DNA from 2 places in the Caballeronia sp. LP006 genome. Region 1 is predicted to be linked to the other one. Evidence: riboswitches for the same ligand, from Rfam matches in the RefSeq annotation. Region 1 holds a riboswitch; the other holds the start of a gene.
The links. Region 1 has a riboswitch for glycine ahead of gcvT (glycine cleavage system aminomethyltransferase GcvT). Riboswitches for the same ligand answer to the same signal wherever they lie in the genome.
Positions count from the first base shown of each region.

Region 2: another riboswitch for glycine. It lies ahead of P9250_RS32500 (D-amino acid dehydrogenase); the one in region 1 lies ahead of gcvT (glycine cleavage system aminomethyltransferase GcvT).

Region 1 is NZ_JARTVW010000005.1:289,410-293,620, forward strand. Features, by position in the region: gene gcvP (aminomethyl-transferring glycine dehydrogenase) at 1-971, opposite strand, end outside; gene gcvH (glycine cleavage system protein GcvH) at 1,029-1,409, opposite strand; gene gcvT (glycine cleavage system aminomethyltransferase GcvT) at 1,485-2,606, opposite strand; glycine riboswitch at 2,732-2,850, opposite strand; glycine riboswitch at 2,873-2,986, opposite strand; gene P9250_RS18050 (hypothetical protein) at 3,092-3,484, opposite strand; gene P9250_RS18055 (hypothetical protein) at 3,481-3,984, opposite strand; gene P9250_RS18060 (hypothetical protein) at 4,041-4,211, shown strand, end outside.
Region 2 is NZ_JARTVW010000006.1:422,958-427,168, reverse strand. Features, by position in the region: gene P9250_RS32505 (GMC family oxidoreductase N-terminal domain-containing protein) at 1-1,324, shown strand, start outside; glycine riboswitch at 1,353-1,453, shown strand; glycine riboswitch at 1,454-1,554, shown strand; gene P9250_RS32500 (D-amino acid dehydrogenase) at 1,606-2,850, shown strand; gene P9250_RS32495 (APC family permease) at 3,304-4,211, shown strand, end outside.

The DNA.
Region 1 (4,211 bases):
TTGCCTTGCGCGTCGATAGTCACGCCGACGAGACGGCCCGGCATCTGACGCTTGAATTCGTCGCGCACGGCCATGTACGCCGCGTGCGGACCGCCGAAGCCGACCGGCACGCCGAAACGCTGCGTATTGCCGATAGCCACGTCCGCGCCCCATTCGCCCGGCGGCGTGATGAGCGTGAGCGCCAGCAAGTCGGCTGCGGCGATCACGTAACCGCCCGCCGCATGCACCGCTTCGGCGAGCGCGCGGTAGTCGCGAACGTCGCCATACGCGCCGGGATATTGCAGCAGCACGCCGAATGCGTTCGCGCTCGCGGCATCCGCGGCCGGTCCCACGTGCACGTCGATGCCCGCCGGCTTAGCGCGTGTCTTCACCACTTCGATGGTCTGCGGCAGCACGTCGTCGGCCACATAGAACAGGTTCGATTTCGGCTTGCCGACGCGTTGCAGAAGCGTCATGGCTTCGGCGGCGGCGGTGGCTTCGTCGAGCAGCGACGCGTTCGAGATGGCAAGGCCCGTGAGATCCATCACCATCTGCTGAAAGTTCAGAAGCGCTTCCAGACGCCCTTGCGAAATCTCGGGCTGATACGGCGTATAAGCCGTGTACCACGCCGGATTTTCCAGCACGTTGCGCAGGATCACGCCCGGCGTGTGCGTGCCGTAATAACCCTGGCCGATATACGTGCGAAACACGAGATTCTCGTTCGCCAGCTTGCGCAGCGACGCGAGCGCTTCCGCTTCGCTTTTCGGCTGCGTGAACGCGCCGAGCGGCAGCGTTTCCTGACGGCGGATCGATTCCGGAATCACCGCGTCGATGAACGCCGCGCGCGATGCGAACCCGAGCGCGTCGAGCATGGCGCGCTGGTCGGCATCGTCGGGACCGATGTGCCGTGCCGCGAATGCGTCATGGCATTCGAGCGCGGCGAGGGACAGGGAGGTGCGGTTCATCAGGTGATCCGGATGTTCGAGCTTCATGTGAATTCCTGCAAAGCGGCCGGTTGGAAACGCAACCGCTTTCGTCATTGAGATGAGTTATTCGCCGATCGACTTGCCGTAGCCTTCGGCGTCGAGCAGCTTGTCGAGACTGGCGTCGGCGGCCGGCTTGATCTTGAAGAGCCAGCTTTCGTACGGTGCGCCATTCACCGAATCCGGCGACGAAGTCAACGCGTCGTTCGCCGCGACGACTTCGCCCGACACCGGCGCGTAAATATCGGATGCCGCTTTCACGGATTCGATCACCGCGATGGCGTCGCCCGCCGCGACTGCCTTGCCCGCCGCGGGCAGTTCGACGAACACGATGTCGCCCAGCGCTTCCTGCGCGTGATCGGTAATGCCGATGGTCAGTGTGCCGTCGGATTCGGCGCGGACCCATTCATGCGATTCGGTATATTTCAGATCGGCCGGGATGCTCATTGGATGCTCCTTGCGTAATTCGTTCGTGGGGTTCGTGATCGGATGGCGCGCGCCACGTTCGTCCGCTGTCGGGCCTCAAAGGCTCACGAGCGTCTTGCCGTTGCGCACGAACGGAAGTTTTACCACGCGCGCGGCAACTTGCTTGTCGCGGATGAGCACTTGCACCGTATCGCCGATCGCCACTTGCGTCGGGACGCGAGCGAACGCAATCGACTCCTGCATCGACGGCGAAAACGTGCCGCTCGTGATCTCGCCTTCGCCGTGCGCCGTGACGACCTTCTGATGCGCGCGCAGCACGCCAGCCGCACGCCCGTTCTCCTTGATGAGCACGAGCCCGACGAAGTTCGACTGCGAGCCGTTCGCTTCGAGCGCGGCGCGGCCGACGAAATCGCGCGGGGTTTTCAGGTCGACAGTCCAGGCGAGGCCGGCATCGAGCGGCGACACGGTTTCATCCATGTCCTGGCCGTAGAGATTCATGCCGGCTTCGAGACGCAAGGTGTCGCGTGCGCCGAGGCCTGCGGGCTTCACGCCGGCTTCACGGAGCGCGTTCCACAGCGCTTCCACGTGTGTGGCGGAAACCACGATCTCGAAGCCGTCCTCGCCCGTGTAGCCAGTGCGCGCAAGCATCAGTTCGCCGAAGGGCGTGGTTGCGAACTTCGCCGCATTGAAGGGTTTGAGCGATTCGGTTTCGGCGCGCGTCTGCGGCAGCACTTGCCAGACCTTTTCGCGTGCATTCGGACCTTGCACCGCGATGATGCCGAAATCGCCGCGCGGGCGGATCGACAGATCGAAACCACCTTCCGCGTTCAGTTGCTGGAACCACGCGATGTCTTTATCCGCCGTGCTCGCGTTCACGACCACGCGGAAACTCGTTTCGGAGAAGTAGTAGACGATCAGATCGTCGATGACGCCGCCGTCGGTCTTGAGCAGGCACGAATACAGTGCGCGACCGGGCGTCGTCAGCTTGTCGACGTTATTGGCGATGGCGTGCAGAAAGAAGGGCCGAACGGCGTCGCCTTCGAAATCGACGACGCGCATGTGCGATACGTCGAACATGCCCGCGTCGGTTCGGACGGCGTGATGTTCGTCGATTTGCGAACCGTAGTTGACGGGCATGTCCCAGCCGCCGAAATCGACCATGCGCGCGTTGAGCGCGAGGTGGGCGGCATGCAAGGGCGTGTGTTGAAGAGCGGTCATCGGGGCCTCGGTTCGCGAAACAAAAAAGGCCACGCAGCGCGCAGATATCTGCCTTCGCCGCGGACTATGCCTTTGCTCGCTGACTTTCAGCAGCGCAAAGCGCATACCGGCTGGCGGTTGCGATGCGTGACCCCTCTGTCCTCGGTACCTGAGAGATTGCGCGGATCAAAAAAATCCGTCGCGCGCCCCTTCGGTGGGCTGCTGACATCGTTCGATGCCGCTGCCGCTCTCCAGAGTGCGAAAAAATTGCCCGAAAGGGCGATTTCTTCGACGCGGCCGGTCCTTTTGCCTGAGAGTTTGTGGGTGTGCCCCTTCGGCGGCGCGGCTCGCTTGTCGATTTTGGAATCGACAGAAGCCACGCGCTCTCCCGACGCGTGCGGCCGAATTTACGCGACCGAATTAGGCTTGTCAAACGGATTCGGACGGGGCTGAGTGTGCGGTGGAGCGGGTTGTGGCTGGCGACGATGCCTCGCCATGCGTCGGCCTCAGAACGTCGTTGACAGGGTCGAGTTGATTTGCCCCTGAAATGTATCGGTTTTCGGCAAGAACGCCAGACAGTTCGCGACGAGGTCGGTGGCGTCGTGCTGACTAAACGGCTTCGTGAGATGGTAATCCGCGTGCGTACGCACTTTTTTTAGGTCGATGAGCACGTAGGCCAGCGCGCGGCCTTTGTTCCCTACGGTCATGAGCCGATTTGTCAGCCGTTCATGTTGACCGGCAACCTCGCGCGTTGACGGCAAGCAGGCGTCCGCCACGGCAAGCGTTTTGTGATAAGCGGCGTAATAAGCTCGCGACGCGCCGGATCGCCATTCGCATTCGCTATTGCCTGCCGACAACTGCTGCGCCAGATGCAGAAGATCGGAAACCTCGATGCTCATTGCACCACCTCCATTAGCGCACTGCGGGAGGCAAGCGCACTAAGCGAACCAACAGGGCGACAGACGAAGGTAATCACCTCTGGGTACGCGTTATCGAAGGTCGTGGTCAATGCCCCGGCAATCGCAAAGTTGACGTTTCCACACTGGCTTGCAGTTTCGTCGACATAAAGCTCGTATCTCGTTGTGTCGTCGTAAATCATCAACCTGCTGCCGCGAATCATGCAGCCTTGCGAGCGGATTGCTTCGACCGCCGTTTCCAACAAAGCAAGCCGTTGCTCGGCATCGACGCCGCAACGAAGAAAGATCTGTGCCGTCGCTTCGATGTCGCGCGGTAGCTCCGCATCGCCTTCGGCAACGGTTGCATTGAGATCATGAGCAAGCATGATTGCCGCCGCCTCTTCGGCATGCAGCGCCGTGACGAATACACGAGCTGCCTTGATCCGGCTTGTCGGGTCGCTACGCTGCGTATCGGCGAGCAAGCGCGCGTAGTTCACCGCCATGCGCGGCTCTCCGAGACGCACATTAGCGACGCCACATTGGTCAGAATGGTGACGTCATGCCTCGCCAATGCCTGCGCGGCTTCGGAGCAACGAACGCATTCGTCGCGATCACCACGGAGGAACGCGGTGAATGCGAGTACGAGCCAACATATCTCAGGACGTTCGCGGCCCTTGCTCAAGAACGCAAGCGCTTCTCGCTCGATGCGCCTTACCTGGAATTCGTTGCT
Region 2 (4,211 bases), on a different contig from region 1:
TGGCTGGTCGTATCGCGACGTGCTACCGTGGTTCAAGAAGGCCGAGGACAACGAGCGCTTCGCGGGCGAGGCGCACGGCGTGGGCGGGCCGCTGGGCGTCTCCGATCAACGCTATACGCATTATCTGACCAAGGCGTGGCTGCGCGCGTGTCAGGAAATGGGCATCAACTACAACCCGGATTTCAACTCGGGCAAGCAGGCCGGCTGCGGTCTCTATCAGACGACCACGCGCGACGGTAAGCGATGCAGCGCCGCCACCGCTTATCTTAAGCCCGCGCGCGATCGCAAGAATCTGACTGTTAAAACGGATTCGCGCGTGCTGCGCGTGGTAGTCGAGAAGGGCCGGGCGATCGGCGTCGAATATCTTGAAGGCACGGAGCGCAAATTCGTGCGTGCCGAACGCGAAGTGATCGTGTCGGCGGGCGCCATCGGGTCGCCGCATTTGCTGATGCTCTCTGGCATTGGGCCGGCGGAGCATCTGCGCAGCGTGGGCGTGCCTGTCGTACACGATCTGCCGGGTGTTGGCGAGAACCTTCAGGATCATATGGACATGTTCCTGATTTACGATCTGACCGGGCCGCATAGCTACGACAAGTACAAGAAGCTGCACAATCAGGCGCTCGCCGGACTGGAATACGCGCTGTTCAAGACTGGGCCGGTGGCATCGAACATTTGCGAAGGCGCGCTGCTCTGGTACGGCGACCAGAACGATCCGCTGCCCAATCTTCAGTATCACTTCCTGCCGGGTGCGGGTGTCGAGGAGGGCGCGGATCAGTCGCCGAGCGGCAACGGTCTCACGCTCAACGTGTATCAGACGCGGCCGCGTTCGCGCGGCACGGTGCGCTTAAAGAGCGGTGATCCTTCCGTGCCGCCGCTGGTCGACCCGAACTACCTGTCCGATCCCTACGATGCCGAAGTGCTCGCGGAAGGCGTGCGGATCGGTCAGGAAACGCTCGCACAAAGCGCGCTGAGCAAGTTTGTGCGCGCGCCGTACCGGCCGGGACGCATTCTGACGAGCAAGGAAGAGCGCATTCGCTTCGTGAGGGAAACGGGGCAGGGCGCGCTGCATCCGTCGGGCGCATGCCGCATGGGCGTGGACGAACTGGCCGTGGTCGATCCGACCTTCCGCCTGCACGGCATCGAGGGCCTGCGCGTTGCCGATACGTCGATCATGCCGAAGCTGGTGTCGGGCAATACGAACGCTCCTTCGATGATGCTCGGCGAGCGGCTCGCGCACTTCATCAAGACGAATGCGCGTTCGGCTGCGACCCCTTCTGTGGAAGTGGATCTGAGCGTGTATCGCAGTGAAAAGGTCGTGTCGTGAATATTGACTGCGTAGAATAAATACCTCATCGCGCAGCATGGGAGAGACCATCGTCGGGCATTTGGCCCAGATGGCGCCGACGGAGCAACCGCCCCGGAAACTCTCAGGCAAAAGGACCGTGCAGCGCGGATATCACATCTGGAGAGCGGCGCAGCAGTGCGCCCGCCGAAGGAGATTTGCGGCATTGCCCGCAATTTAAACTCTCAGGCAAATGGGACAGATGGGGCTTCCTCGCCGCCGTTTTGGCGCGTGGCAAGGAATCTCACATTGGACCTTTACAAATGGAACGAATCGCCATCATCGGCGCCGGCATCACGGGCGTCTCGACTGCCTACGCCCTCGCACAACGCGGCCACGACGTGACCGTGTTCGAGCGCCATCGCTATGCGGCAATGGAAACATCGTTTGCCAACGGTGGACAGCTTTCAGCCAGCAACGCGGAAGTGTGGAACAGCACGGCCACCGTGCTCAAGGGCATCAAATGGATGCTGCGCTCGGATGCACCGCTGCTGCTCAATCCCAGGCCTTCCTGGCACAAGTACTCGTGGATCGGCGAGTTTCTCGGCCAGATTTCGAACTATCGCCACAACACCATTGAAACCGTGCGGCTCGCCATCGAAGCGCGCGAGCATCTGTTCTCGGTGGCGCAGCGCGAGGGCATCGAGTTCGATTTGGAGCGGCGCGGCATCCTGCACGTGTACGAGGATCGTAAGGGCTTCGAGGCGGCATCGAAGGTCAATCTCTTGTATCGCGAAGGCGGGCTGGACCGACGCGCGGTGACGGCGGGCGAGATCGAGTCGATCGAACCGGCGATTCGCGGCAGCTTCTACGGCGGCTTCTTCACGCCGTCGGATTCCACCGGTGATATCCACAAATTCACGCGCGGTCTGGCGCAGGCGTGCGTGCGCAAGGGCGTGGAATTCCGCTTCGATTCGGAAATTACGCAGATCACGCAATCCGTTGACGGCATCCGCCTCGACGTAAGCCGCGCCGTGGCATCCGAAGAACACCGCTTCGACAAGCTCGTTATTTGCGCGGGCGTGGGCAGCCGCCAGTTCGCGTCGATGCTGGGCGATCACGTTAACGTGTATCCGGTGAAAGGCTATTCGATCACCGTCTTTCTCGACGATTCGGACAGCCAGAACGGCGCGCCTTGGGTCAGTCTGCTCGATGATGCGGCGAAAATCGTCACCAGCCGTCTGGGAAGCGACCGCTTCCGCGTAGCTGGCACGGCGGAAATTAACGGCGTCAACCGCGATATCCGCGCGGACCGCATCGTGCCGCTGGTCGATTGGGTGCGCCGCTATTTCCCCGAAATCTCGACATCGCGCGTGATTCCGTGGACCGGCTTGCGTCCGATGCTGCCTAGCATGTTGCCGCGCGTGGGCGCGGGCAAGCGGCCGGGCGTGTTCTACAACACCGGACACGGCCATCTGGGCTGGACGCTTTCCATGGCGACCGCAGAGATCCTGGCGTCCGTGCTCGAAGCATCGCAGGACCAGCGCAGCGCCGTCGCGACCATTTAGTCGTTCTTTCATCATACGACCGGGAGCCGGAAACGGTTTCGGGTCGGGTCGGGTCGGGCGCAGCGAATGATACTTTGGGTAACGAAATAAATAGCCAATGTCGCACCGATGCGATTCGGGCATCGCACTCATGAGACAACACCCAGAATGCATCGAACGATTTAATCAAAAAAGCACCTCTCCAACAAAGACATAAATCGAAAAAAAACCATTGGCGCGGGTTTTGCAGCAAGGGACGTACGGGGTTAGCAAGGTTTTAGCGTCCGGTTTCAAAGGAGGCGCCGACGTTGAATATGACGGCGGCGATAAGAGAAATATCGGCACGTTCGTCCGGCAACATTATTTCCGGACGGACTCGGGAGCGTTTGGAGGAGCACTGTGGCAAATCATCATCACCGCTCGGATTCCGAGCATCTTGCATCATTAGGATACGAGCAGAAGTTCGAGCGGAGCATGTCGCTCTGGTCGAATCTCGCGCTGGGATTTCTTTATCTGTCGCCGTTGGTCAGTGTCGTTTCGATGTTCGCGCAAGGCCTGTCCACGGCAGGCCCGCCGTCCATGTTCTGGATCATCATCGTCGGATGCGGGCAATTGCTGGTGGCGCTGGTGTTCAGTGAAGTGGTCGCACAGTATCCGATTGCGGGTGGCCTCTATCAGTGGGCCAGACGGCTGTGGAACGGGCAGTATGCGTGGCTGCTGTCGTGGATCTATCTGTCCTGCGTGATTGTGGCGATTGCGACTACGGCAATCTTTGGTTCGGGCTTTGTCGCGAATCTGTTCGTGGGGACGAAAGAGCATCCGGTTGTCGCCATCACGCCGGGCATGACCGCGTGTGTGGCGGCCGGCATGTTGCTACTCGGGATGATCCTTAATTTCACGGGGACAAAAACACTGGCACGTATCGCGGGGGCGGGACTCGCCGCCGAATTGCTCGGCGTGATCGCAGTGGGACTGTATCTGCTGATCTTCGAACGCAAGCATTCGTTTTCGGTGTTCTTCGACACGATGGGCACGTCGATTAACGGTAACTATATGCCGGCCTTCATCGGCGCGGCGCTCGTCGGTCTGTTCATGGTGTACGGCTTCGAAGCATGCGGCGAAGTGGCCGAAGAAGTTCCAAATCCCGGCCGCCAGATCCCTAAGGCGATGATGCTGACGGTGGTGGTGGGATGCGGATCGGCCATTTTCTCCTTCGCGGGCTATGTGCTCGCCGCGCCCGATCTCACGCTGATCGTGGCGGGCAAGGTGCTCGATCCGATCCCCGAGATTCTTTATCACACCATCGGCTTCTGGGGACTCAAGGCGTTTCAGGCCGTGGCGCTGCTGTCGTTCCTTGCGTGCGTGATGGGGCAGCAAGCCTC